Linked DNA regions of Pelodictyon luteolum DSM 273. The protein of the gene in region 2 interacts with the protein of the main gene of each other region in a pairwise test. Links are inferred from orthologs where the notes say so. Each region holds a gene or a part of one and is shown on either strand. Other genes may lie near its edges.

Region 1 (16,060 bases), 340 kb from region 2 along the record:
CTATGGTGATTTCCTTGACCAGCTTGGTGAACAGGCTCCCCCGTTTCTGGTCGGTGACCGCCTTTTTTCTCTTGATGGTCGCCCATTTACTGTGTCCTGACATAATGCAAACTGCTGTAGTGGTTGTTCCTGAAGACTGGTTCGGCCGCGGAGGGTATGCGCCCGCCTCTCGGATGGGCAGCCGGGGCGGCTTCTGGCGCCCGTCCTATGATAATAGATTTATTTTCTTTAAATAAAACCAAATCTGCCCGCTTACGTGCAAGTTAATCACTAGAAAAATCAATGACAAACCTGATGATCGCCTATCAGGGTGAGCCCGGGGCCTATAGTGAAATCGCCGCGCTCCGCCTTGGCCGACCCTATCCATGCAACTCCTTTGAGGAGGTGTTCTCGGCCGTCGAGGACCGCCGTGCGGATTTCGCAGTCATTCCCATGGAAAACTCGCTCGGGGGAAGCATCCACCGCAATTACGACCTCCTGCTCGAGCATCCGGTCGTGATTGCCGCCGAAACCTTCGTAAAAGTGGAGCACTGCCTGCTCGGCCTTCCGGGCTCGTCAGCCGAAACAGCCCGCCGGGTCCTTTCCCACCCGCAGGCACTGGCGCAGTGCAGGAACTTCTTCAAGACGCACCCGAACCTCCAGGAAGAGGTCGCCTACGATACCGCCGGCAGCGCCAAGCTTATTGCCGGAGAACAAGACCCCTCGAAACTGGCCATCGCCTCGAAACGGGCGGGCGAGCTCTACGGGCTTGAGATCCTGCAGGAAAATCTGGCCGATGAGGAGTGGAATATCACCCGCTTCTTCTGCATCACCCATGCCGAGCACCCGAAATCGCTCGAACACCTTGCTGGATACGAAACGGGCCAGTACAAGACATCCATCGCGTTCACGCTGCCGAACGAACAGGGTTCACTTTTCAAGGCGCTCGCCACGATGGCGCTGCGCGACATCGACCTCACGAAAATCGAGTCCCGACCATTCCGCAAGAAGGCCTTCGAGTACCTCTTCCATGTCGATGTCATCGGCCACCGCGACGACCCCGCCATAGAGCACGCCCTCTCGCACCTCCGGGAGTTCGCCACCATGGTCAGGGTGTTCGGCAGCTACGGGGTGGTGGAAGCATGAACGAGAGGCAGCTTGGCGTGTTCGACGACGGCGCAGGAATGGAGCTGCACGACCAGCCGGCAGCGGCTGCCGGAGCAAAACCCGATCTCTTCATCATCGACGGCATGGCCCTGCTCTACCGGGCCTACTTCGCACTTCTCCGTGCCGGCATGAAAACCCGGGACGGCAGGCCGACCGGAGCCCTGTACGGGTTCATGTCGACCCTGCTCAGGATATTCGAATCCTATCACCCGCGGTATCTGGCCGCCGCGTTTGACAGCCGGGAAAAGACCTTCCGCCATGACATTTTTCCCGAATACAAAGCAAACCGGACTGCACCTCCCGAAGAGATGACCGGCCAGATCGAACCGCTCTTCGAACTGCTCCGGGCGCTCGGCATTCCCATTCTCCGCACGCCGGGCTTTGAGGCCGATGATCTCATCGGCACGGCAGCAAAAGAGTTCGAAGATGCCTGCAGCATCTACATCGTCACCCCGGACAAGGACCTCGCCCAGCTGGTACACGATGGCGTCAAGCTCCTCAGGCCCTCAAAGAACCAGAATGAGCTGCAGCTGATGGGACCGCGGGAAGTAGAGGAGCAGTTCGGCGTCCCGCCGGAACAGTTCACAGCCTTCCTCACCCTCACCGGCGACACCTCCGACAACATCCCCGGAGCAGAGGGCATCGGCCCCAAAACCGCGACCTCGCTGCTCGCACGGTTCGGATCTCTGGAGGAAGTCTACCGCCATATCGAAGAACTCACGCCGAAAGTCAGGAAAAGCCTCGAAGCGTTCCGGCCCCGCCTCCAGCTCATTACCGATCTCGTCACCATCCGCACCGATCTGGCACTCCATGTCACCCTTGAAGAGCTTCGCTGTACCACTCCCGACCGGCATGAACTGCTCGAACTCCTCGGAAAGCTTGAGCTGAGGAGCATCGCATCGCGTCTCCCGGCAGCCTTCCCGGGTCTGGCCGTCGAATCACCGGCCGGAGATCCGGCCAGAACGGCAGGAGCGGAAAAAACTGCAGCCGAAACGGAGGAGCTCGGCGACCCGCGCCTTGGTGCAGACTACGGAATGATTGCGACAGAGGACCTTCTCCGGGAATTCGTCAGGGAGATGTTGCAGACCGATAAAATCGCCGTCGACACGGAAACCACCTCGCTCGACACCTTCGAGGCCGAACTTGCAGGCATTTCCATCTCGGCTGAACCGGCCAAAGCACGTTTTATTTCATTTGCAGGCACCGGACTCGACCGGGGGCGCTCAATCGAGATCCTGCGGCCGCTGCTCGAGAATCCGGCCATACCAAAAACCGGCCAGAACCTCAAATACGACATCCTCGTCCTGAAGAACTACGGCCTGGAACTCGGGCCCGTCGGCTTCGACACGATGCTGGCCAGCTACGTGCTCGACCCCGACGGCAAACACAACCTCGACGACATGGCCGCGCTGCACCTCCGGCTCAAAACCACAAAATATGACGAGCTCACCGGCACAGGAAAGAACAGGCTGCACATTTACGATGTCGAACCCGCAAAACTGACAGACTACGCCTGCCAGGACGCCGACCTCGCCCTGCAGCTTGAAGGGGCATTCACCAGAAACCTTGAAGCCGAACCCCGCCTCATGGAGCTTTGCCAAACGATCGAGTTCCCGCTCGTCAGTGTGCTCGCAAAGATGGAGCATCAGGGCATAAGCATCGACAGCAAGCACTTGGAGGAAACGTCGATGGCTGTCGGTCACCAGCTTGAATCGCTGAGGGAAACGATCCATGCCGCCGCAGGCACCGACTTCAACATCGATTCCCCGAAGCAGCTCTCCCACATCCTCTTCAACGTGCTTGGCCTTCCGACGAAAAAAACAACCAAAACGGGTTTCTCGACCAACGTGGAGGTGCTTGAGGAACTCGCTCCGCTTCACCCCGTAGTCAGTGATCTGCTTCTGTACCGAAGCCTCCAGAAGCTCAAGACCACCTACATCGATGCGCTCCCGAAGATGGTGAACCCCCGCACCGGCAGGGTGCACACATCCTTCAACCAGCACGTCACGGCCACCGGACGGCTCTCCTCGTCAAACCCGAACCTGCAGAACATCCCCATCCGAACCCCGCTGGGGCGCGAGATCCGCAAGGCGTTCATCCCCACAAACCCCGCGAACTGGCTCCTCTCGGCCGACTACTCCCAGATCGAGCTCCGCATCGCTGCAGAGATCTCCGGGGACCCGAAGCTCATCGAGGCATTCCGTAACGGCCTGGACATCCACGCCGAAACGGCAAGGGTCATTTTCGACACGGAAGACATCACCGCCGACATGCGCCGCAAGGCTAAGGAGGTCAACTTCGGCGTCCTCTACGGCATCCAGCCATTCGGACTCTCCAAGCGCCTGAACATTCCCAGAAACGAGGCCAGGGAGATCATCGACACCTACCGTGAGAAGTACCCCGGGCTCTTCAGCTCCCTTGAGGGAGTCATCGAAGAGGGCAGAAAGAACGGCTTCGTCACGACACTGCTCGGCCGCCGGCGGTACCTCAGAGACCTCACGAGCCGGAACTCAAATGTGCAGAAAGCCGCCGAGCGGGCTGCCATGAACACCCCAATCCAGGGCACCGCGGCCGACATCATCAAATGCGCCATGAATCTCTGCAGCCGACGGATCGATGCGGCTTCCATGCAGTCAGTCATGCTCCTTCAGGTACACGATGAACTGGTCTTTGAAACCACCGAAGATGAAAAAGAAGGCCTCAAGTCACTCGTCGAGGAAGCCATGATCGAGGCGGCGGCACTCTGCGGCCTGAAAAATGTCCCGGTCGCTGTCGATACCGGAATTGGGAAGAACTGGCTCGAAGCCCACTGAAGCGGGCGTTCATTTACCAGAAGAGGGCGTTCTGTTATACAGAAAAAAATTTTATATTCCAGAAAACGTGTTGTACATCCCGCTTGAAACACCGTATCCAGACACCGCATGTTCGTGAACAAACGGCCAAATGTCCCCAGGGGACACAGGAGAAACCTGCAGGCGTTCCAGCTGCGGGTACCGTCGTTCACCGATGCAGCTCTGGCGCTCTTCATCATATGCTGTGTTCTCTTCCCCTCTGCATCACTGCTCCACGCTGAAACCCCGGCTCCCGGAGGACTTCTGACGGGAACTGAGCTGATGATCGAACAGATGATCCGCCAGATGGACGGTACTGAACCGGCAGCAACGGGCTCGGGATCCACTGAACCTGAAGGCGAGGGATCGCCGTTCCTCGCATGCATCCCGAACATCCGTCCCGTCAACGGATCGGTGACCAGCGAGTTCGGGTACCGGAAACACCCGATCTACAAATCAAGAATGTTCCACTCGGGGGTTGATTTTTCAGCAACTGAAGGCTCCCGCGTTGAGGCCACAGGCAACGGCACCGTGATGTTTTCCGGATACGAGAAAGGCTACGGCCAGAAAGTGCTCATCAACCACGGGTTCGGCTTCATGACCGCCTACGCGCATCTCTCCAAGTCCCTGGTACGACAGGGACAGAAGATCCGCCGCGGTGAAGTCATTGCACTTTCGGGAAACACCGGCATCTCCACCGGCCCGCATCTCCACTATGAGGTCTACAAAGACCGCGTCAGGGTCGACCCGGCGGCTTACTTCTTCGATGCATCGAACCCTGACAGGTTCATCACCATACAGCAGCCTTCGGAGGACGGACCCGACTCAAACTCCTAACACGAACAACACAAAAGACTGAGTATGTACTGGAATCTGGATCTTGCCCGTTACATCGCTGATGCGCCATGGCCGGTGACGAAAGACGAACTGATCAATTATGCAAACAGAACCGGCGCCCCGCAGCAGGTCATAGACAATCTGCAGGACCTGCCCGAAAGTGACGAAATGTACGAGAGCATCGATGAAATCTGGCCCGACTACCCGACCGATGAAGACTTCTGTTACGGAGACGAAGAACTGCTCACCTAGGATGAAACGCCGCCCATCATTTTTTTTTTAGCCCGCCCCCCCTTTCTGACGGCGGCCGTATGCCTCATGACGCTCGTCATGCTGGCATCGGCCCGGAGTCCGCTTCACGCTGAAGCATCCAACTCCTCACCAGCTCCGGCTGAAACAGCGCCCTTTGTAGGAGAAGTGGACTTTACCGGCAACCGCGCCGTAAGCGACCAGGAACTGCAGCAGGTCATCATGACCACTCCGGAAAAATCACTTCTGGGCCTCGGCATCCTCGCCCGGAGACGGCATCCGTTCAACATGGAGGATTTTGAGAAGGATCTGACCCTCCTCAGAAAACTCTATACCTACAAAGGTTATTTTTTTGCCGAGCTCGATCCGCGATTCAGCTATAAAAGCGGCGGCAGGCAAGTCAACATCGACATCCATGTCAAGGAAAACGAACCGACAAGGATCGACTCCCTGGCCTACAGTGGAATCAGCGCAGCCCCCGATTCGCTCCGGAAGGAGTTCCTGCAGGGAAAAATCCTCCACACAGGCGATATTTTTTCCGTCGAGCGCCTCATTGACGAGCGGGACCGCAGCCTCTCCTTCTTCCGCGAACACGGCTACGCGTTCTTCAACGAAGACAGCCTCAGAATCAGGATCGACACCGTCGGAACCCGTGCTGGGGTCCTAATGCAGCTCAGCCTGCCCCGGCGCCTCCACTACGGAGGAGTGACTGCCGTCGTCCACACCCCCCTGCCGCGAAAATCCTCACAAGAAGGCAGAATCATTGCACGGGACTCCCTCAGCATAAGGATTGCCGGGGGGCAGAACATCTCGCCAATCCTCATCACCTCAGCAATCGACTTCCGACCAGGCATGCTCACACGCCAGAGCCGCGAGCAGAAAACCCTGCAGAACTTCGGCGCCACAAACATCTTCTCGTCGATCTACATCCAGCAGGACTCCGTGAAGAACGGCAAGCTTTACAACACCATCCATCTCGAACCGGCCCCCAAGCACCAGCTCGAACCGAAAATTCTGGCTGACAACCGCTATGGATCGCTTTTTCTCGGCGGTGCTCTGGCCTATGAGAACAAAAACCTCTTCGGTGGTGCCGAGCAGCTCCGCACCACTACGGAATACGGTACGCAGATCGGCTCGAGCAACACGCTGCTCAGCAACCTTGAGCCGGGCGACTACGATCCTGTGGTCCCCTATGAACTGCGGCTGAGAAATACCCTGCTCCTGCCGGTCCTTAAAAAGCCAGGCAACTTCTACAGTGCGTCGGCGGAATATTCCCAAAGCCGCCTGCCTGTCCTGCTCACTAACACCAATGCCCTCGTCAGGGGCAGCTACAGCGCCGCAAGCGGTGAAAAGGGACGCATCGATTTCGACTTCTTCGACATCGAGTGGGTAGAGAAAGACGACCTCAGGGGGTTTGAGAAACTGTTCAGAACTGATCTGGCCGACAACATCGGCATCGACCCCTCAAATGAAGCTGCTGTAAGCGCAGGGTTGGACAGCCTGCTCGACGCACATGTCAACCAGACCTTCCGCCTTCGCTACAACCATACCAACCGGGACCCCCTGCGGCCGGATAAAACGATCTGGAAAACCAACATCCTCCTCGAGCATGCCGGCGCCATACCCTGGCTGATTGACGAATACATAGATACCCGTCCCTACAACGGCTTTACCGACACCGATCCCCAGATCTTCGGCACCACCTATTCGCAGTACGTCAAAGCCGACACCCGGGTAACCTTCGACAAACGGCTCACAGACAAAAGCAGGCTTGCTGGAAAGGTCGACCTTGGGTGGATGGCACCATACGGAAAGGCCGAAGACACGCCCGAGGAACGAAGATTCTATTCCGGCGGCTCGAACAGCATGCGGGGGTGGCTCTTCAACACCCTCGGTCCGGGCAACAGTTCAAGTGAGGCCGTTGCCAACTTCGGTGCGGACATCAAGGTAGAACTCGCCCTGGAATACCGGCTTAAATTCTTCCGGCTCTTCGGTCAGGAGTCCGGCGTCACCGCTTTCAGCGATCTCGGCAACATCTGGAACCGAAACGGCCCCTATGCATTCAGCCTCAACTCGCTGACCCGCGACTTTGCATGGGACTGTGGCCTCGGGCTCAGGGTCGGCTCGCCGATCGGCCCCTTCCGCTTCGACTTCGCATGGAGGCTGCACGACCCGGCAAAAGCCGACCCGTGGGTCTTTGGCAACGGTGGCCTTACCTTCAACTTTGGCATTGGCGAAGCGTTTTGATTAGTCGACAACTCTTTTCCGTTACCCTAAACATCAGAAACATGCCCTCACCTTCCACCCTACTGGCCCCGTCCATCCTGTCCGCCGACCTCATGCACCTCGGCGAGGCCCTCAAGACTGCAGAAGCTGCCGGTGCCGACTGGATACACTGCGACATCATGGACGGCAACTTCGTCCCCAACATCACCTTCGGGCCGATCGTCGTCCAGGCCATCGCCAATAACACCACGATGGTCGTCGATACCCATCTCATGATCGCCGACCCTGACCGCTACATCGAAGAGTTCGTCAAAGCCGGCTCGCACCAGGTGACCGTCCATCAGGAAACCTGCCCGCACCTGCACCGCACCGTCCAGTTCATCAAAAGCCTCGGGGCAAAAGCCGGCGTGTCGGTCAATCCCGCGACCCCTGTCTCGACGCTCGAAGAGATCCTCCCGGATCTCGACCTCGTCCTCATCATGTCGGTCAACCCCGGCTTCGGCGGACAGAAGTTCATCCCCGCATCTATCGAGAAAATCAAGAAGCTCGACGCCATGCGCCGCAAGCTCAACCCGGAGCTGGTCATTGCTGTTGACGGGGGAATCACCGAAGAGAATGCAGAAGCAGTGGTACTTGCGGGAGCCGATGCACTCATCGCCGGAACGGCGTTTTTCAGGGCGGCTGACCCTGCGGCCGCAGCCCGGAAAATCAAGAGCGCATCACGATAGGGAGTGGCTGACGGGCCAGGTAAGGCCCGTCAGTTCTTTGCTCGTCTGGAGGCCTTCTCCGATGAGCACAGCATGGAAACCGGCATCGCGCAAATGAGCGATGTCGCCAGCCGTTTTCAGGCCGCTCTCCGACACCGCGATAGTGTCAGGTGGGAAAAAGGGACGAAGGTCAGAAGATGTGGCGGGATCCACGCTGAAGTCCTTCAGGTTGCGGTTGTTGACGCCAATCATTGTGGCACCCTCTTCGGCCGCCGTGTCGAGTTCCCGCCGGTCATGCACCTCAACGAGCACATCGAGCCCCGTTTCAGAGGCCGTCTGGAGGTAGTCGCGAAGTTGCCGGGGCTCGAGGGCCGCAACAATCAGAAGGATGGCGTCAGCACCCATAAGGCGCGACTCGAAAATCTGCGATTCATCGACAATGAAATCCTTGCGGAGCACGGGAAGCCGTACAGCAGCCGAGACCGCCCGGAGATAGTCCGGGGAGCCCTGGAAGAACTGCCTGTCGGTCAAAACCGACAGTGCAGAAGCGCCGATCTCCTCGTAGTGGAGGGCGATCCGGACCGGATCGAAATCATGGACAATGACTCCCCTTGAGGGAGAGGCTTTCTTGACTTCAGCAATGAGGCGGAGCCTGCCGTCCTCTCCCCGAAGCGCTTCCTGAAAGCCTCTGGCCGGAGCAAGCGAACTGCGAAGCTCAAGGTAACGGGCAAGAGGGCGCTCAGCCTTTATGGCCGCGACCTCACGACGCTTCTCTTTCAGGATCTTTGCAAGATAGGTCATCCAGGCTTCCCCCGCTCATCCGGCTGAGGCCAGTTCCCTCAGCTCTTCCTCAAATTCAACAATCTGGCGGATGTTGTCAAGGAACCATGGGTCAATGGCCGTGGACTGGTAGATTTCATCGACGGTCGCACCGGCCTGGAAGGCATAGCGCAGGTAGAACATCCTGTCGGCTCTCGGAATCTTGATTTTCTCGAGGATGTCATCCTTGGCGAACTTCTTCTGCTGCGGTGTCATGTCGACGACGTTCATCAGGTCCTTGCCGTCGGAACCGAGCCCGGCACGTCCGATCTCAAGGCCGCGCAGCGACTTCTGGAGCGCCTCGCGGAAATTGCGTCCGAACGCCATTACCTCACCGACCGACTTCATCTGCACGCCGAGACGGGAGTCAACGTTTTTGAACTTCTCGAAATCCCAGCGAGGAATCTTCACCACACAATAGTCGATTGCCGGCTCGAAGCTGGCAGGGGTCGACTTGGTGATGTCGTTCAGAATCTCGTCGAGCGTGTAGCCGACGGCCAGCTTGGCGGCAACCTTGGCGATCGGGAATCCCGTCGCCTTCGAGGCCAGGGCCGAGCTGCGCGATACACGGGGGTTCATCTCGATGACGACGATGCGGCCTGTTCGGGGATGGATGGCGAACTGGATGTTGCTGCCGCCGGTTTCCACGCCGATCTCCCGGATGATTCGGACCGAAGCGTCGCGAAGCTCCTGGTACTGGCGGTCGGTCAGGGTCTGGGCCGGAGCCACCGTGATGCTGTCGCCGGTATGCACGCCCATCGGGTCCACGTTTTCGATGCTGCAGACGATGATCACGTTGTCGGCAAGGTCGCGGATGACCTCAAGCTCGAACTCCTTCCAGCCGAACAGGCACTCCTCGACCAACACTTCGCCGATAGGGCTCTCGGCAAGACCGCGCCGTACCGCCTCGTAATAGTCCGACTTGGTCTCGGCAAACCCTCCGCCCGTCCCGCCAAGCGTAAACGAAGGACGGATGATGATCGGCAGGCCGATCTCCTCGAGGGCGTCACGGGCTTCTTTTTCATTGCGGACAAAAAATCCCTTGGCCATTTCCAGGCCGAGTTTCTTCATCGCGTCGCTGAAAAGCTCCCGGTTCTCCGCCTTGCGGATGGCCCGCAGCTTCGCGCCGATAAGCTCGACACCGTTACGCTCAAGGATCCCCGACTCGGCAAGGCTCACCGCCGTGTTGAGCGCCGTCTGGCCGCCCATGGTCGGAAGCAGTGCATCGGGCTTCTCTCTCTCAATGATCTTCTGCACATATTCCGGTGTGATCGGCTCGATATAGGTGGCGTCGGCCAGCTCGATATCGGTCATGATGGTCGCAGGGTTGCTGTTGACCAGAATGACCCGGTAGCCGTCCTCCTTCAGGGCCCGGCATGCCTGGGTGCCCGAATAGTCGAACTCACAGGCCTGACCGATGACGATCGGACCGGCTCCGATCACTAAAATGGACTTGATGTCTTCCCGCTTTGGCACTGGTATCAGGGGTTAGGATCTTCGAAAGCTTCAATGGTCGGTAATGTACTAAATTTCCCTCACTCCTCCACGAAGGCAACACACTTCAGCGCCGCCTCCAGTCTACCCCGCCTACTCATAGGGCGCCCGCTGTTAATTCGTTCACCAGACTCCGGCTGTTCACCCATTCACCGGACTCCGGCTGCTCATCCATTCATCAGACCCAGGCTGCTCATCCTTTCACCGGACTCCAGCTGTTCACCCATTCACCGGACCCCGGCTGCTCATCCATTCACCGGACCCCGGCTGCTCTACCAATCATTCCACAACGCGGATCTGCTCCTGATGGAAACCGCCGGACTCGCGGCGGAGCCATGCGGTGACCTCTTTCGGACGACCTTCCGAGAAAGAGATGATGAGCATGGTGTGACCGGGCTTTGCGAAATCGACATCGTGCAGCGAAGGTACTGCGGGAGAGTTGATGTGGGAGTGATAGGAACCTACGATGGAGAATCCGAGACCTTTAGCCTCCCGCTCCACGTCGGAGTATTCCTGATGGGAGATCTCGAAGCCGTTCTCACGGCCATGGTAGAGGCAGTTGCGACAGGGTGCCACCTCATGGATGATGTTCTCGACATTGCCACGATGATCGACGTTTTTTATTCCGGCAAACAGCCCGCAGCACTCCTGAGGAAGTTCACGGAACGCCTGTTCCTGGATGATTTCAAAAGCTCGGCGGGGTATTTTCATACGGCGACAGCAGCAGCGGCGGTTGAATTGGTATGGTGAATGGCTACGATGGTTAAAGGGCCCGGGCTCCGATGTCCCGGCGGAAACAGGCTCCCGCGAAACTGATCGTTCCAAGAGCCCGGTAAGCCGAGTCGAGACTTTCACGGAGGGTGGGGCCGAGCGCGGTAACGGAAAAGACCCTGCCACCGGCCGTGGTAAGCCGGCCGTCGAGGTATGCCGTACCGGCGTGGAACAGCATGCACTCATCCATCCCGGAAAGGGCGCTGTCGATCTGCACAGCAATACCCGTAGGAAAACTGTCGGGATAGCCCCCGGAAGCCATGACGACGGTGGCTGCAGATCCGGGGTGCATGTCGAACGCAATTTCTTCGAGCCCTCCCGAAACGCTGGCCATAAGAGCGTCGATAAAATCGCTTTTCAGCAGCGGAAGCACCACCTGGGTCTCCGGATCGCCGAGCCTGGCGTTGTATTCGACAACCGACGGCTCGCCGCCATCGATCATCAGGCCGACATAGAGGAACCCCGTAAACGGGTACCCTTCAGCCTTCATGCCCTCGAGGGTCGGGCGGATGACCCTTTCCTCTACTTTCCGCATCACCTCAGCAGTGACCAGCGGGGCCGGAGCATAGGCACCCATGCCGCCGGTGTTCTTTCCGGTATCACCATCTCCGATCCGTTTATGGTCCTGAGCGGGAAGGAAGAGGCGGTAGGAGGTGCCGTCTGTCAGTGCGAACACACTGGCCTCCTCTCCTTTGAGGAAATCTTCTATAACAACCTCATCGGCAGCATTGCCGAACACGCGGTCATCGAACATCTCGAGAATCGCGCTGCGGGCGCTCTGGAGGTCTGTAGCGATAATAACCCCTTTGCCGCCGCAGAGCCCGCTGGCTTTGAGCACCTGAGGCCATGCCCCTGACGGGAGGCCATCAAGGTAAGAGAGCGCATCTTCCTTCCTGCCGAACACATGGTACCCTGCGGTGGGGATGCTGTGGCGGCGCATGAAATCTTTTGCAAACACCTTGCTGCTCTCGAGACGTGCGGCATCACGGGTCGGGCCCACCACCCTCAGACCAGCGTCCCGGAAGAGATCCACGACCCCGGCTTCGAGCGGTTGCTCAGGGCCGACGACTGTCAGATCGATGGCGTTTTCAAGGGCAAAACGGAGCAGCCCCTGAAGGTCAGTCGCCTTCAAGGGCATATTCTGCACCTTGCCTCCCATCATGGCAGTCCCGCCGTTGCCGGGAGCGGCATACACCATCTCCACCCCGGGGTTCCGTGACGCCGCCCATGCCATAGCATGCTCGCGCGCGCCGCTTCCAATGATGAGTACCTTCATGCTGTTCGTGTCTTAGAGGGCGGTTTATCGGCCGGGGAGTGTTACATTACTTCCAGCCGCGATGCGGATAGCTTGTATATAAAGCAGAGCGGGCAAAAAAAACAATTAAAAAATTTCAAGAGGGCGCGCCCCCGGACTTCAGGGGATGGCCCGGCCGACCCACATGGCCCTCCCAGCGATCATTTCCAGCCGCGTCCTGCCCGCTGCCCTCCGCCTCCTTTACCGTAGCCTCCGGCTGTCGGTCCGGCCCCGCGGCTTCAGCCTGCCGGCACCCGATGAGTCCTGCATTTTCGCATTCTGGCATGGGGATATGGCCGTGGGATGGCTGTTCGTGCGAAGGCTATGGCCTGACAGAGATGCATCGGCAGTCGTGAGCCTGTCGGAAGACGGAAGCATCCTCTCCCTTGCCCTCAAGCGCTTCGGGTTCCGGCTCATCCGTGGATCAAGTTCGAAAGGGGGAAGCGAAGTCCGCGCCGCCATGCAGGGTGCCCTGCAACGCGGCAACCTCGTCGTCCTCACCCCAGACGGCCCGAGAGGCCCCCTGCACCGATTCAAATACGGAACCATCCGCATCGCCTCAGAGTCGGGCGTGCCGATCATCTTCGCCCGCATCGGCTTTACCGGGGGATGGCAGCTGAAGAGCTGGGACCGCTTCATCATTCCCCACCCGTTCTCGAAGGTCACACTTGAACTGCACCGCCTGGATGTGCCGCGATTTGACTCCGAGGAAAAGCTCAGAACATATTCCGAACTGCTTTCCGACCGCCTTGGCCATGCATGAGCGCAGACTGAACATCCTCCTCCGGCCAGCCGCACTGCTCTACGGACTCGTTGCGGCCGTGCGCAACGCCCTCTTCGACAGGGGTATGCTGAAGGCGTGGAAATCGCCGATTCCCGTGGTCTCCATCGGCAACCTGACTGCCGGAGGAACAGGCAAAACACCGCTTGTCGACTGGGTCCTGAAATACTACCTCTCCATCGGATGCCGGCCGGCCGTCGTCTCCCGGGGCTACGGGCGCCGCTCGAAAGGGGTACAGCTCGTCTCCGACGGACGGAACATACTCCTCGGGAGCACCCGGTCAGGAGATGAAACCGCCATGCTCGCCGCCAATAACCCTGAAGCCGTGGTCGTGGTCGCAGAACAGCGAAGCGAAGGGGTGCAGTTCATCATGGAACGGTTCCGGGGCGAACGGCCCGACGTCATCATCCTTGACGATGCATTCCAGCACCGCCAGCTGGCGCGGGATCTCGACATCGTCGTCATCAACTCCCGTGAGCCCTTTGCCGCGGCGAAAATGCTCCCCGAAGGACGGTTGCGCGAACCGAAAAGCGGCATCGGGAGAGCTGATGTCGCGGTGCTCTCAAAAATCACCGATGAATCGAAGGCGGACGCCATCGAAGCGGAACTGACAGGTAGCGTGGCCCTCGTTGCAAGAACCCGGGTGGTCATCGGAGAACTCTCCCCCTTCGGCCCTAAAGGCCGGTCAACGGCGCCCCATCCCGATCCCGCAGGACTCAAGGCGCTGGCCTTCGCCGGCATCGCATCGCCCGCATCGTTCGTCGAAAGCCTGATGAAAAAGGGAGTGCATGTTGTGGAGCAGCGCTTTTTCCGGGACCATGAGCCCTACACGCTGAACAACTTCCTGCCGCTTGTAGAGGAGGCCCGCCGGAAGGGGCTCACGCTCGTCACGACGGAAAAAGACCGCTACCGCCTGGAGGGGGAACCCGGTCTGCTCGAAAAAACGGAAGGGGTTGGGTGCTGCTGCCTGAACATTGCGACCGGCTTCACAAGGGGAGCGGAGAAACTGCAGGAAATGCTCAAGGCCGTAGTCCGGGATTGAGCTCTTCCCCCGGAAGAAGAATCCTACGCCTCTTTCAGGATGGCGGAAACCGCCTTGAAACGGTCGGTGCCGGCTTCACGCAGGAGCTCGAACATGGCCATTTCAGTGCTGGAGAGCGCACCGCCAGCCTTTTCGATGCATCGGATGCCAAGCGCCCGGTTCTCTTCGGTCCTCGATGAGACCGCATCGGTCAGGAGATGGACATTATAGCCGAAATCAAGCAGTTCAACCGCCGTCTGGTACACGCACACATGTGTCTCCATGCCGGCAAGCAGGATGTCGTTGCGGCCGAACGCCCGAAGGCGCTCCATGAACCCTTCATTGCCGCAGCAGCTGAAGGAGAGCTTCTCGACCGGTTGCGCTCCGGGCAGCAGTTCCATGAGGGCGTCCACCGTACGGCCCAGACCCTTGGGATACTGCTCCGTGACCAGCACGGGCACCTCAAGAATCCGGGATGCGCGGATCATGCGCCCGATGGCAGCGACAACGCCGTCGGAACCGTGTACGCTCTGGGCAAGCCGACCCTGCACATCAATGACAAGCAGAAGGGTTTCTTCAGGAGTAATCATGACTGATGGGACATTGAAACTGGATAAAATACCTTTTCGTAACTTTCAAGATACGGTTAATGTCGAACGAAATCAGAACAAAAAATACACTGCCAAAAGGAAAACGCGGAGAGCATCTCGTCGCTATCCAGTTCCTCCTGATCTTCACCTTCATCCTCCTTCCCGATTGGCCGCTGGCGGCCATGGCAGGGACGCCGCCGCTTTTCAGGTGGGCGGCACTCATCCTCTTCTGGAGCACGGCCGCAACCTTCGGGGGGCTCGGCTCACATACTCTGAAGGAGGTCCTCACCCCGCTCCCCTATCCAGTTGAGCACAGCCGTCTCATCACCACCGGGATCTATGGCCTCGTCCGCCACCCGCTTTACTCGAGCCAGCTATTTCTCGCTGCAGGCTGGACCATCTTCACCATGAGTGCCTCACACCTTCTCTTCACCGGCCTCGGGTTCCTCTTTTTCAGCTACAAGGCCTCACGTGAAGAGCGCTGGCTGACAGCGCGGCACCCGGACTACACCGCCTATGCCAAACGGGTAAAGAAATTCATCCCCTTCATCTACTGAGCCGGCCGGTCCCGAACGCAGCGCACCGATAAGCCGAGACTCCGGGCGACGCTGACCCTGACCAGCCGCTCCGGATCCCGGGAGGCAACCTCTCTGTCCCATGCCTCGAATGCACCCGAAGAGTCCGCAGTCCAGAAACAGGCTGAAACCCCGTGCCCGTAAAACGCGCCCAGGCAGTTTCTTATTCCAGTGGAAAGAATGCCGAGTGAACGAAGGCCTCCAGGCACCAGGGCAAGCCGGTCCCACTCATCCTCCGTCGCGACATGCCACCCGGCCGGTGCAAGTCCGCGGGGGTCATGGACCGTATGCCAGTTGTAGAGCCGCCCGCACCCGACAGCCCCCCCCTCTTCGCCTTCGTAACGGCACCATGCACCGTCGCCCCTGCTGGCTGCCTCGTGCCACTCCGCCTCAGTCCGGGCTTCCGGGACCGGGTCCCCGTTCCGGTACCTCTCAATGTCCAGATTGGAGGCACTCCACTCCATGCCGCCGAGCGGCACACCCTGCAACTCCCCGCCCCTCTTTTCCACGCAACCGGCGACAAAGAAGAGAGCCGCGAGGAAAACCCTCATCCATATCCGTCTGCCCTGCCGTGCTATCCGCATAGACTCCGCGTTATATCAATGCAACTTAATGATGAAACCCTTACCTTTTCTGTACTGTCCCCGTTTCCGCCCTCCGCGGGCAAACAATACAACACATCCGCCATGAAAAAACGAATTGGCGTCATCCTCTCCGGA
Region 2 (13,345 bases):
GAAAAAGGGAACAAATTATTTTCCCCAGACGCCCGACAGAAATGCCGCCAGCCGGGCGGAAACCTCTCTCGGGGCAAATCTTTCAGCAAAGGCAAGGAGGGTGTCGATGAGGGTGGGATACACCCGCATCTTATTTTTCATAAGTCCGCGGACGGCCGCCTTCACCACGACCGAAGCGTCTGAGATGGGCAGAAGGATGGAAGCAGGATCATGGCCGGCGACGGCGAAGAAGCCTGTTTCGATGAACCCGGGGCATACTGCCAGCACTTTCACCCCGGAAGCTTTCAGCTCTACATGCAGGGCTTCGGTGAGGGTGATGACGAATGACTTGGTCGCCGAATAGAGTCCGAGACCGGCGATACCCTGCAGGCCTGCAAGCGAGGCGATGTTGATGATGCCGCCCCCGCCCGCAGCCACCATGTCGACCGAAAAGAGGCGGGTGAGACGGGCAAGCGCAAGCATGTTGACGGCCATCAGCTCCTCGAGTTTTTCCGGAGGGATCCCGCTGTACCCTCCCGCATACGAGAGCCCTGCGGCATTGATGAGGAGGTCTACCCTCACACCCTCGCGGCGGCAGAACTGATGGATCTCCTCCGGCGCAGTCGGCCGGGTGAGATCCGAAACGCACACCAGCACTTCAACGTGCCTTTTTTCTCGGAGCTCTGCGGCCAGCGTGTGCAAAAGCTCAGCCGAACGGGCAACGAGAATGAGGTTGTTCCCCCTGCGGGCGAACTCGCGGGCAAAGGCCTCGCCGATTCCCATTGAGGCCCCGGTGATGAGCGTGCAGCGCATGGACATGCTAGTCCTCTAGGGGGGCAGAGGGCTCGACCCAGCGGCCGTGCTCCCGGATGAGATCGATCAGGCGGTCGACAGCCTCCACCTCAGGCAGATTCTCGGCAACGCATTCCTTTCCTACATAGAGGCTGATGCGGTTCTTTCCCGCACCCACATAGCCGAAATCGGCATCGGCCATCTCGCCCGGCCCGTTCACCACGCACCCCATGATGCCGATTTTGAGTCCTTTCAGGTGTGAGAGGCGTGTTTTGATGGAAGCGGCGGCACGCTCAAGGTCGAAGTAGGTCCTGCCGCAGCCGGGACAGGAGATGAATTCGGTTTTCGACATACGGGCCCTGGCACCCTGCAGGATATTGAACCCGAGACTGATCTCGTCCTCGGCACTCAGCGGCGTCTGGAGGGAGAGCATGTCGCCGAGTCCATCGGAAAAAAGCGGACCGGCCTGTACGGAGGCATCGATTATGGTACTGAGTCGAAGGGGATCGCTCCCGCTGAAACGTACAGAAACAGGGGCCCTGATGGAGCGGCGGCGGAACTCAAGGGCGAGGCGGCGTGCAGCATAGAGCCCATCGGAGGAGACAACCGAAAAGAGTACCCTTTGCAGGTTGCGGGCTCGGGCTTTCATGGCAAACGATGCGAGGACTTCGGCCGCAACGCCGACACCTGAGCGCTGGCGTACGAACGAAAATTCGACCGCCGGAAAGCAGTCGGCGGGAATCATGTCGACAAGATCTTTCGGAAGCATCTCCTCTTCGGTAATCTCGAAGCGGACTTTGGCGAGATCCTCCCTGAGAAGAAGATTAAAAAGCCCTGCTTCAGCCGTCGATGCTCCGACAGACCTGGCAGCCGGGCCAAGCCTCCCAAGCAGATTCCGGAGCAGAGGGAGATCACTTTCGACGGCCACGGGAACCGTGAGGAGCTCGGAGCGGATGGCACCCGCCTCCAGCTCGGGGCGAAGCCGCAGGAGAGCTTCCTCCAGTGCACCATCCGCTTCAGAAAGAGGTGACTGCAGCGCAGTCTCGACCACCGGCAGCGCTTCACCGCCGATGACAAGGCCTCCGGTCTCCAGCGGCTCCGAGCTCCGCCGGCTGTAGCTGACGGGATCAAAAGGAAGCTCCTCCGTTGCGGCACGCGATCTGCCGGCCTCACCGGAGGACTCTATAAGATGCTTGAGGGGGAGATGAGCCTTTTTGCCCTTCACCTGATGGAACGTGTTGTACTTCCGTACGATCTCGAAACCGACAGGCACCTCGTTGACAGGGTCTTCGGTGAGCGATACCCTTATGGTGTCGCCAAGACCGTCCTCAAGCAGGGCGCCGATGCCCATGGCGGATTTCACCCTGGCCTCGTCACCATCCCCGGCTTCAGTCACCCCGAGATGGAGTGGATATGCGTGGAGAAGCTCCTTGTCTGCACGCTGCACAAGAAGACGATATGCCTGGATCATCACCCTGACATTGGAAGACTTCATGGAGAAGAGGATGTCATAGTAGCCGGCATCTTCGCAGATGCGGGCGAACTCCAGCGCGGCCTCGACCATGCCGTCCGGGGAGTTGCCCCTGCGGCTGACGATGCGGTCGGACAGCGAGCCGTGGTTGGTGCCGATGCGCATGGAGACGCCAAGGCTGCGGGCTTTCTCGACAAGCGGAAGGAATTCCTGGCGGACATGCAGAAGCTCCTGCTGGTATTCGTCCTCCGTGTAGTCACCGTTTGAAAACTTCTTGCGGGTTGCGTAGTTGCCCGGATTGATGCGGATGTTCTCGACGAACTCCACCGCCTTCATTGCGGCGCGAGCGGAAAAGTGGATATCGGCCACAAGCGGCGTCCGGATGCCGTCGCGCCGCAGCTGGTCGCGGATGGCGCGGAGGTTTTCAGCGTCTTTCTCGGTAGGGACGGTCAGCCGGATGATTTCGCAGCCCGCATCATGGAGCCTGCGGCACTGTTCAACCGAGGCCCGTGTATCGGAGGTATGGGTATTGAGCATGGACTCCACCCTGATCGGCAGGTATCCTCCGAGGGATATGGGGCCGAACGGCACTTCTCTGGTCAGGCGGCGGCGGTACTCGTACATGGGACTGTCGGGTTTTCCTTGGCTGTTGAAATGTAAGGGGGCAGTGTGAAGGAGAACGGGCTACTCCTCACTGATGATATAGATGCGTTCCCCCGTGCGGCGGAAATTATACCTCTCCCGGGCAGCCTTTTCGATGCTGTCGGGATCGGATGAATGGCGGATGCGGGCCTCGTTCCGGATGATCCGCTGCTGCCCCTCCTCCTGCGTTCGCAGCAGGCTCCGGTGCTCTGCCTCCATGGAGATCCTTGTCAAGAGACCGTAGTCGTCAAAGAGGAGCCAGGTAACGAACACAACGGCAAGCACCGCGAAAAAAAACTTTTTCGGGTTGGTGCGTACATAGCCCCAGAACATGTTCAGCGTGTGTTTCAAGCTCAAGATGCCTCAGGATATTTTTCGCCCCGGGGAAGCCGAAGGAAAGAACCCGTGCCGGCCAATGAGACAGCACGGGGTTCCCGCCTCGGAAGCATGCACCCTCAGACCCTGAAGGCCTGCTTTCCGGGATAGATTGCCTGCTCGCCGAGCTCTTCCTCGATGCGGAGCAGTTCATTGTACTTCGACATGCGGTCGCTGCGCGACATGCTGCCGGTCTTGATCTGTCCGGCATTGGTCGCTACAGCGATCTGGGCGATGGTGCTGTCTTCGGTTTCGCCGCTGCGGTGGCTGATGACCGAGGTGTATCCGTTGCGCTTTGCCAGATCGATGGCCCGGAGGGTTTCGGTAAGGGTACCGATCTGGTTGACCTTGATGAGAATCGAGTTGCCCACACCTTTTTCAATGCCCTCGGCGAGGCGCAGGCTGTTGGTAACGAAAAGATCGTCGCCGACAAGCTGCACACGGTCTCCGATCTTTTCGGTGAGGAGCTTCCAGCCTGCCCAGTCGTCTTCGGCCATACCGTCTTCGATGGAAATGATCGGGTAGGTGTTGGCCCACCCTTCCCAGTAGGAAGCCATCTCTTCAGAGGAGAGTTCGCGCTTATCGGACTTCTTGAAGACGTATTTCTTTTTCTCCGTATCGTAGAACTCGGAGCTTGCAGGATCGAGTGCGATCATGACCTGAGCGTCGCCGAGGCCGCCTTTCGAGGCGGGAGAACCTGCCTTGTAGCCGGCCTTGCCGATGGCTTCGACCACAAGCTCGATAGCTTCTTCGTTCGAACGGAGGTTGGGTGCGAACCCGCCTTCGTCACCGACGGCAGTGCTGAGGCCGCGGCTGTGGAGAAGAGCCTTCAGGGCATGGAAGATTTCTGCACCGCAGCGAAGTGCATCGGAGTAGGTGCTGAACCCTATCGGCATGATCATGAACTCCTGGAAGTCGACGGTATTGTCTGCATGGGCGCCGCCATTGAGCACGTTCATCATCGGAACCGGAAGCGTATTGGCCATGGTGCCGCCGATGTAGCGGAAGAGCGACAGGCCGGAGTATTCGGCTCCGGCTTTGGCGCAGGCCATGGAGACGCCGAGAAGGGCATTTGCTCCGAGTTTGGATTTATTCGGAGTGCCGTCGAGCTCGAGCAGGCGGGCATCGATCTCTTCCTGCTCGGTCACGAGCATGCCTCTGAGCGCTTCGTCGATGACGGTGTTGACGTTCTCCACCGCTTTCAGGACGCCTTTGCCGAGGTAGACCCCCTTGTCGCCATCACGCAGTTCCACTGCCTCATGCACGCCGGTCGACGCACCGCTGGGAACGGCTGCACGGCCGAATGAACTTTCAGTATAGACGTCGACTTCGACCGTAGGGTTGCCCCGTGAGTCAAGGATCTGGCGGGCGTGGATTTTGTGGATTACAGGCATGGGTAACGATGATTTGGGTTGCGGTGGTTCGCTGGAAAACCAAAATATATCCTTTTTTCCATAGCATTTCACCCCCGCCTGAGAAGCAAATAGGACTTTTTTTCGTTAATTGACTCTTAAGCTTCAACTGCTGCACCGTTCCATTACCTTCCAACAAGGAGTAACCGCCATGCAAGCTGTCCAACCCGATCAAATCCGCAACATCGTCATCACAGGCCATGCCGGCAGCGGCAAGACCATCCTCACCGAATCCCTTGCTCTCTCGATGGGACTCATAAACCGGGCTGGCAGCATCGAGGAGGGCAATACCCTCTCCGACTACTCACCCGATGAGATAAGCCGCAGGCACAGCCTCAACACCAGCCTCATAAACGGAATGTGGCAGGGCTGCAAACTGAACATCATAGACACGCCCGGCCTGATTGACTTCCATGGCGACGTAAAGTCCGCTATGCGCGTGGCCGACACGGTGCTGGTCACCGTCAATGCGTCCACCGGCGTGGAGGTTGGCACCGATACAATCTGGGAGTACACCAAAGAATACTATAAGCCGACCGTCTTCGTCCTGACCAAGCTCGACGCCGACCGAACGCGCTTCAACGAGACAATCCAGGAACTGCAGGACCATTTCGGGCACCTCGTCACCCCGATCCAGTTCCCGGCAGAAGAGGGCGTCGGACATCATATACTCATCGATGTCCTTTTGATGAAGCAGCTCGAATTCAACCCGGACAAACCGGGCAGCATGACAGTCTCCGACATCCCGGACATTTATCTGAAACGGGCTGAGGAACTTCACCAGCAGCTTGTCGAAGCAGTCGCCGAAACCGATGAAGAGCTTATGGAGCGCTTCTTCGAGATCGGTTCCCTGACCGAGGACGAACTGCGCCACGGCATCAAAAGTGCACTTGTATCCCGCACCTTCTTTCCGGTGTTCTGCACCTCTCCCCTGCACCTCATCGGCTCTGAGCGTCTGCTGAACGCGATGGTCAACCTCTTTCCTTCGCCCATAGAGCGTGGCCCGGAGCACTCCCTCTGCACGTCCGGCCAGAACGAACAGCTCCTCGAACCCGATCCGGCAGGCGCCACCATCGCCTTCATCTTCAAGACCATGTCGGAACCACGAATCGGTGAAATATCCTACCTACGGGTCTATTCCGGCCATCTTGAATCCGGTCATGAACTCCAGGACGTGCAGACCGGCCAACTTGAAAAACCCGGCCAGATCCACACCGTCATCGGCGAAAAACGTACTCCGGTCGACAGCCTTCTTGCCGGTGACATCGGCATGGTCGTCAAGCTGAAGGATGCACATACGAACGACACCCTTGCCGACAAGGGCACCAACTGCCGCATCAGCCCCATCACTTTTCCCGTTCCGGTACTCGCCACGGCCATCGTGCCGATCACACAGGGCGATGAAGAAAAGATCTCGGCGGGACTCCACCACCTGCATGAAGAGGACCCGAGCTTCTCGATCGAGCATGATGTCGAGTTCAACCAGACCATTCTCAAGACGCAGGGAGAGACACACCTCGATATCATCCTCAGCCGCCTTGAAAAGAAGTTCAATGTGAAAGTCGAGACCGCCCCGGTAAGGGTCCCATACCGCGAAACCATCCGCGTACAGGCCTCTGCCCAGGGTCGCCACAAGAAGCAGTCGGGTGGACGCGGGCAGTACGGTGACGTCTGGGTAAGGCTCGACCCCGCCCCTCGCGACAGCGGATTTGAATTCACAAGCGAGGTGGTCGGCGGCGTGGTCCCCACCCGCTACATCCCTGCCGTTGAAAAAGGACTCCGCGAGGCTATCGCCTCCGGAACCCTAACCGGCTACCCTGTGGTCGATTTGAAGGCTGTCGTTTACGATGGCTCGTACCACCCTGTCGACAGTTCTGAATTCGCGTTCAAGATTGCAGCCGGAATGGCGTTCAAGGCGGCCATCGAAAAAGCTAAGCCGATGGTTCTTGAACCTATTGCGGAGCTCACCGTGACCGCACCCGACCAGTACACCGGAGAAATCGTTGGGGATATTTCAGCCAAACGGGGAAAGATACTCGGCATGGAGGCGGACGTCCGGATGCAGGTGGTCAAGGCGGAGATTCCGCAGTCAGCTCTTCCGGCCTTCCATCACTCGCTGACGCGCCTCACCCAGGGCAGAGCACGTTACAGCTATCATTTCAGCCACTATGAAGAAGCGCCGGCCGAGGTGGTGCAGCAACTGGTTGCTGAAAAGAATGACTGAGCAGCATTGAAGGCAGCAATAGTAGCGCCGGGCAGCATCATGCGGCCGCCCGGCGTTTTTTTTCGTCCCCCCAAAAAAAACTCCGACTAAAGCATTCCGACAAGCGATTTCAGTTTCAGCCACCAGACCATCCATACCGCTTCGCGGATGTTCCCTCTCGTCATCTTCGACAGCCCCACGGTCCTGTCGGTGAACACAATCGGTACCTCCTGAATCCGGAACCCTTTCTTCCATACCCTGAAGTTCACCTCGATCTGAAACGAGTACCCCTGCGAAGCGATGCGGTCAAGATCGATTGCCTCAAGCACTTCACGCCGGAAGCACTTGAACCCCCCGGTCGGGTCTGCAACGGGCATGCCGGTGATGACCCGGGTATAGATGCTAGCCATTTTCGATAGAATCAGGCGGCTGAGCGGCCAATTGACAACGTTGACCCTGTTGCCGACATATCGGGACCCTATCACGAGATCCGCAGTTCCAGCAGCGTCAATAAGTACGCCGACCATGGCAGGGTCATGCGAGAAATCGGCATCCATCTCCAGTATGAACCTATATCCACCCTCAAGCGCATAGCGGAATCCCTGAATGTAGGCAGTGCCTAGCCCGAGTTTTCGCTCCCGCTTGATGAGATGCAGCCCCCGACAGTGCTGCTGCATTTCAGCGACAATACTGGCGGTCCCGTCAGGCGAACTGTCGTCGATGACCAGGATGTCGAGAAGCCGGCCGAACGACTTCTGAAGGGTGTCGATGAGACGCCCGATGTTCTGGCTTTCGTTGTAGGTTGGTATGATGACGAGGGCGGAGGCATAGCCCGCTCCCCCGATCTCTTGCTCGTTCATACGTCTATTGACAGAGGAGACTCGAAAAAAAAGAGCATTGTCAGGCTGACAATGCTCTTGTAAAAAACAACGATACGTTCCAGCCTCTCTTCAGCGGGCTTCGCGGTGGAAGCGATGCAGGAAGCGGAGATCAAAATCAAGACGATCAGGCGGCGTGAATGAGAAGTCGAGGACTTCTCCGTCAGGCAGCACTTCAACAAGCGCGCCGGAAGGGCACTCATCACCAGAGAAGCAGGCCGAGCAGGAAATACATGCAACCTGATCGATGTAGCAGCGGAAGCCGCCTTCCTGAACGTCCCCGTAGAACTTGTAGCCGATGGCGTTGACCTTCGGTGGACACTTGTCAAGGCAGAGGCCGCATCCTACACAGAGATTCTCGAAGATGAAGTAATGCTTCTTCGCCCTCGGAGCCGCAGGCTTCATGGCCGGAGCGGCAGCAGGTGCGGCCTTCGGTGCCGGAGCTGCGGTCGGTGCCGGTTTTGCTCCTGCAGCGGGCTTGGCAGCGGGTGCTCCTTTAGCCGCAGGTGCTGGTTTTGCAGCGGGCGCTGGTTTTGGAGCAGCAGGCTTCTTATAGGGCAGCGCGGATTCCTGCCGGACGCCGCAACGGCCAAGGTTGACATTCAGCGGCTCAAGGCGGGCCTTGCCGGCCGGTTTCGCCGCCGCACCCTTCGGCGCTGCCTGCCCCTGCTTCGCGGCTGGTGCCGGTGCCTTAGGCGGCGCACCCTTCGGCGCTTCCGCCTTGGGCGCAGCCGGAGCCTTCGCGGCTGGTGCCGGCTGAGTTTCTGGCTGTTTTACAGGATCGGCCATCAGGGAACCCTCCTCTATTGATTATAGTCTTCTGTAGTTTCCTATTGCATTCTGACCATAAGGGGAGCCCGGAAGCCCCCCCGGTCAGGCAGTTCATGCAATAAGCTTCATCAGGTAGTCCACCACCTGAGTCAGGAGCACCTGACCGGACACCGCTGCGTCACTGACGGTCGGCGGTAGGGGTGAATCAGTCTGATAGAACCCGTTGGCCATGAAAAGGAACACAAGCATAAAGGTTCCGCCGAAGTACAGGAAGGTACCTGCAAGCTTCGAGTCCGAGATGGTCAGGACAGGGAAACGGAAGTTGACGTCCCTGCCGAGGAACTTCTTGCCTAGCCAGCGGATGGTGCGGGTCTGGATATCGGCACCTTCAAGACGGGAACCGCGATCCTCGAACCATACTGCAAAGCTGATGAACCATACAAGGTGACCGATCATCAGAATGGTCGAGAGATGCGAGCTCGAGAAAATCGTCACGGTCTCTGTCCAGAAATAGTAGAAAATGCCGGAGGTATAGTGGTGGGCTAGGCCGGCCACAGAGTCCCAGGCTTTTGCGTCAGCCGCAGGCACACCGTACATCATCGAAGCAATCCATGCGCCGTCGATATACCAGCAGACTGCAGACAGACCCTTCACTCCCCAGAGCATGGCAAACCAGAGCTGATCCTGGATCGAAACGCCGCAGGTACCGCCGTAGACAGGTCCGAGACAGGGGAAGGAGTACGAGTTCTTCTTCAGACCGAGATCATCCCAGAGGGGTGAGGTGTGGGCGAAGAAGGCGATGCGGACAAGTGCGATAAGCGAGAAGAGCGAACCTGCCACGATGACGTGGACCATGACCCAGTCGTTGATGCTCGGGTCTGCAAACATCCACTGGAACATCGGAAGCGGCTTCAGCCAGTAGAACGACATCATGATGTTCGTTCCGAAGATGTTCAGCTCGCAGATGGTGTTCCACACGATGACAGCGTAAACGGAAAGCATGGTGGCGAAACACAGCGCCATGACAGTACCGAGGATCTTGACCTGGACTTCCTGATTGCGGCCCTTTGTGATCCAGATGGACTTGATCTGATTGTAGAGGCCGTTGAGCTGGATCTTGAGGAGGTACTGGCCACCATGGTAGACACCTGCGAAGACATAGAGTACACCGCAGATGATGTGGTTGAAGGTGATGAGGTTGATGACAACCCTCGACATGCCGAACGATGCGCCGTTCTTGGGAAGGATTGCGAAGGGAGCGAATTCCGAGAATTCCTTCGAGCCGGAGACGATCCGGCCGCCTTCCTGCACGAAGTCGTAGCTGACACGGTTGAACGGCTCACCATAGAGATAGAACACCAGCTTGTCGAGCTCCTTGTAATAGGGCGCGAAAGATGGCTGCTGGAAAGCGACGAAGGCGATGACACCAAGAGCGATGTTGATGTAGCCTATCGCGGTGAGATGCACCGAGAAGGCTGCTTTCATGTCGTCATTGAGGTGAATGGCCGCATTCGGGGGGTTGTTCCACCAGTAGATGCCGAGAGCAAAGAAGGCCACGAACCACACGAACGACATAAACGTCTCGGAGTTGATGGTCTGGAAATCAGGAACAGGTGCGAAACCGAGCACGAACCACATGAGCAGGCCCCATCCGAGGAACAGGAGGGACATGTAGACGGCGTGGGGTCCGAGAGCATCTTTGTATGTCTTTGCGCTGGTTCCGTTGAAGACCATGTCACCGAACTTGCCGAGGAAACGGAAATCGCGGAAGTTGCCTGCGCGGCCGGTAAACGGATTGGTCAGGTTGTGGGTCCAGTGACGCCAGCCGCCGAAGAGGAGGATGGAGCCGGAAAGGAAGTGGAACGCTGCCCAGCCGATGAGATTGGTCGCTGCCTGCTGGAGATCTGCTGTCTGGGTGCTGTAGGTGTCGATGCCGAGAGAGACCATCCTCGGTTTGATGGTGAGGTAGAACCAGTTGTCATGGAACCCGGGCATTCCACCGAGCCATGCCGGGAAGACCTGGATGCCGGAGAAATAATAAATGGCCATGAGGAATCCAAGAACGCCGAGAAGGGCGAGATGGCCGCCGACGACCTGTTCGTCGTCGATCTTGTCGGTGTCGAACACCTGGTACCATTTCGTGGACCGGGTCTCTGTCCGCTGGAACAGGAACCTTCTCATTTTGGCGGCATCCTGCTCCTTGATGACGGAAGGACCGCCCGAAGCGCCGCTCGCCTTCGGAGAAGGAGCGCTCCCCTTGGGAGGCGGAACCGTCCCCTTTGGCTTGACTCCTGCCGGATTCACTTGTTCAGCCATTGTATTCTCTCCTTTGTTTGGACATATTTCAGGTTGAAGAAACCGAAAGAAACCCTCCGGACCAGCGCCATACACCGTACTGAGGAATGGTCCATCGGAGCAAGTGTTCCACCCATCCCCGGCAAAGCAACGAAGGCACCTTTCCCGGTGCCGGCCATACCGGAATGGCTGCTGAGGCGGTCTTCCCACCTGACGCAGTATTAAATAAAATAAGAAAAATTATTTAATAATAAATTTTTTTGGGCCGCCATTACAGGGCTATTGTTTTATTATAAAGTAGGAAAGCCCCTACGGGGACTGCTTTGGCGGAGCATTGGCGGCAAGGGTCCTCATGAAAAGCCAGGAGCACGAAGCCCCTCATCAACACCATTCCAACACATTCTGGGCATGAGACGAGAGATCCCATTCAGCAAACTGTCCGGTGCAGGCAACGACTTCATCATCATGGACAACCGTGACCGCTCCATCACCCTTGAGGCTTCGGCCATCCGTGCGCTCTGCACACGCCGTACCGGCATCGGCGCCGACGGGCTCATCCTCATCGAGCCGTCAGAAACAGCATCATTCAGCATGCTCTATCACAACGCCGATGGTCTGCCCGGCACGATGTGCGGCAACGGAGGCCGCTGCGCGGTCTGGTTCGCCAGGAGCATCGGGGTGCAGCCGGACGCCGGGGGGTGCTTCCGTTTTGAGGCAAACGGCGACCCCTATCAGGCATGGGTGAGCGGACCCGAAACGGTACGGCTCCGGATGCGCGAGCCACGGGGCATAAGGGACGAAATCGATCTCGGCGGTCAGTACTGTGCCTTTATTGATACCGGCTCGCCGCACGCCGTGATCCGCACCGAAGGGCTTGATGCCGTGGATGTGGTCGGGGAGGGCCGCGCCATTCGCCACCGCACCGACATCTTCCCCGGCGGCACCAATGTCAATTTCATCGAAGTGACCGCCACCGACAGCATCGACCTCAGAACCTTCGAGCGGGGCGTCGAAGATGAGACCCTCGCATGCGGAACCGGAGCGGTCGCAGCCGCACTTCTCAGCCGCCGCCTCGGCATGACCTCAGCCGACAGCATCAGGGTCCGGGTGAAAAGCGGTGACATGCTCAACGTGACGTTCAGCGAAGATATGCGGGAGGTCTATCTCACCGGACCGGCGGTCATCGTCTATACCGGCGTGGTGAAAGCAGGCTGAACATCGGTCGATGAAATCGGCAGGACACGATGAACTTTTTACAGGCGGGGGGAATTCATTTTCGCTGAATGGGCAATAGCCCCCGATACAGCCTTAAATCAGAACCCTTCAACACCAAACGGAGAATCATCATGCAGAAATGGGTATGTGTGCCTTGCGGTTACGTATACGATCCCGAAGCCGGAGACCCCGACAGCGGCGTCCAGCCCGGAACGCCTTTTGAAGATGTGCCCGAAGACTGGGTATGCCCTGTCTGCGGCGTCGACAAGACCCTCTTCGAACCCTACGAAGAACGTTGAGCCTGAGGGCCGCAGCCAAAGGCGCACTCCTTCCCTCGTATCCATCTGCACGCCGCCATCCGCGGCGTGCTCAGTTTCCGCCCTCTCCAGAATCCATGAACACCCCGTCGATCAGCTCGCGTGGAACACCGATCGTGATGGTATCTGAGGCTGCCGCCGTAGCCGTGGTATCGACCGGAAGCGGCACGCGTCCCCCATAGGATGGCGCCACAATCCCCCGTTTCTGCATGATGCGGTAAATGATGGCGGAGCGCTTCCGGACATAACGGGAACTGCCGGTGGGTGACCAGCGGATGGGGTTTGGGAGTACGGCGGCAAGACGTGAGGCCTGACGGGCGTTCAGCCGGCCGGCACTGGTGCCGTAGTAGTGGCGGGCAGCGGCTTCAATGCCGAAAATGCCATCACCCCATTCGGCAGAGTTGAGGTAGAGCTCCAGAATGCGGCTCTTTGAGAGCGACCGCTCGATCCGCCAGGTGAGGATCGCCTCCTTGATCTTGCGCACCGGGTTCTTCGATGGTGAGAGATAGAGGTTCTTTGCCAGCTGCTGGCTGACGGTGCTCCCGCCCATGGCGATTTTGCGCTCCTTGAGGTTTTTCTCCAGCGCATGCTCCATCGCATCGTAGTCGAACCCGTCATGCTGCCAGAACTTGTCATCTTCAGCAATCAGCACAGCCTTGACGACGTTTTTCGATATGGCGGAGAGAGGGACGACCTTCCGGTCGGTCTTCCTTCCGCTGTATCCGGCACGGCGCCATGCCTCCACCCGGTAGCGCATGAACGCGGTGGTCTCCGGGGTTTTCCGGGCAAGACCCTCCACATCGGGAATGACGAAGTAGCGCACGATATCTACCACAAAAAGGCAGAAAAGCAGGATGGCGATGTTCCGAAGGAACTTCATATGCTGGGGCGGTTAGTTTTTTTGGGTACCTTTTCCTTTCGAAGGCAGGAATATTTCTTCATCCAATGTAACACGAGGAAGCACCGACATGAAACTGGTCATACTGCCGCTTGCG

Evidence for each region.
Region 1: the proteins of eno (region 2) and rpe interact in binary tests that used the Escherichia coli proteins (3 or more experiments, as listed by UniProt). The link is inferred for Pelodictyon luteolum DSM 273 from one-to-one orthologs.

What each region holds. Positions count from the first base shown.
Region 1 is NC_007512.1:1,844,230-1,860,289, forward strand. Bases 6,351-9,184 are described here. They hold rpe (ribulose-phosphate 3-epimerase), read left to right. Parts: upstream 6,351-7,351; coding sequence 7,352-8,017; downstream 8,018-9,184. Other genes in these bases: PLUT_RS08520 (BamA/TamA family outer membrane protein), read left to right, coding at 6,351-7,310; trpC (indole-3-glycerol phosphate synthase TrpC), read right to left, coding at 8,009-8,797; carB (carbamoyl-phosphate synthase large subunit), read right to left, coding at 8,813-9,184. In the rest of the region: PLUT_RS08495 (YebC/PmpR family DNA-binding transcriptional regulator), read right to left, coding at 1-103; pheA (prephenate dehydratase), read left to right, coding at 283-1,125; polA (DNA polymerase I), read left to right, coding at 1,122-3,959; PLUT_RS08510 (M23 family metallopeptidase), read left to right, coding at 4,068-4,814; PLUT_RS08515 (DUF2795 domain-containing protein), read left to right, coding at 4,839-5,066; more of PLUT_RS08520, read left to right, coding at 5,133-6,350; more of carB, read right to left, coding at 9,185-10,291; PLUT_RS08540 (Mov34/MPN/PAD-1 family protein), read right to left, coding at 10,589-11,020; purD (phosphoribosylamine--glycine ligase), read right to left, coding at 11,073-12,356; PLUT_RS08550 (lysophospholipid acyltransferase family protein), read left to right, coding at 12,520-13,137; lpxK (tetraacyldisaccharide 4'-kinase), read left to right, coding at 13,130-14,197; PLUT_RS08560 (hydrolase), read right to left, coding at 14,221-14,766; PLUT_RS08565 (methyltransferase family protein), read left to right, coding at 14,826-15,323; PLUT_RS08570 (fibrobacter succinogenes major paralogous domain-containing protein), read right to left, coding at 15,317-15,892; isoprenoid biosynthesis glyoxalase ElbB, read left to right, coding at 16,028-16,060. UniProt on the Escherichia coli protein: Catalyzes the reversible epimerization of D-ribulose 5-phosphate to D-xylulose 5-phosphate.
Region 2 is NC_007512.1:2,191,461-2,204,805, forward strand. Bases 2,497-5,426 are described here. They hold eno (phosphopyruvate hydratase), read right to left. Parts: upstream 4,654-5,426; coding sequence 3,340-4,653; downstream 2,497-3,339. Other genes in these bases: ispG ((E)-4-hydroxy-3-methylbut-2-enyl-diphosphate synthase), read right to left, coding at 2,497-2,866; PLUT_RS10195 (FtsB family cell division protein), read right to left, coding at 2,927-3,241; fusA (elongation factor G), read left to right, coding at 4,823-5,426. Also shown: PLUT_RS10185 (SDR family NAD(P)-dependent oxidoreductase), read right to left, coding at 16-798; more of ispG, read right to left, coding at 800-2,496; more of fusA, read left to right, coding at 5,427-6,895; PLUT_RS10210 (polyprenol monophosphomannose synthase), read right to left, coding at 6,982-7,734; PLUT_RS10215 (indolepyruvate ferredoxin oxidoreductase subunit alpha), read right to left, coding at 7,825-8,541; PLUT_RS10220 (photosystem I reaction center subunit IX), read right to left, coding at 8,635-10,839; dapF (diaminopimelate epimerase), read left to right, coding at 11,227-12,033; rd (rubredoxin), read left to right, coding at 12,165-12,332; mtgA (monofunctional biosynthetic peptidoglycan transglycosylase), read right to left, coding at 12,403-13,230; PLUT_RS10240 (c-type cytochrome), read left to right, coding at 13,319-13,345. UniProt on the Escherichia coli protein: Catalyzes the reversible conversion of 2-phosphoglycerate (2-PG) into phosphoenolpyruvate (PEP). It is essential for the degradation of carbohydrates via glycolysis.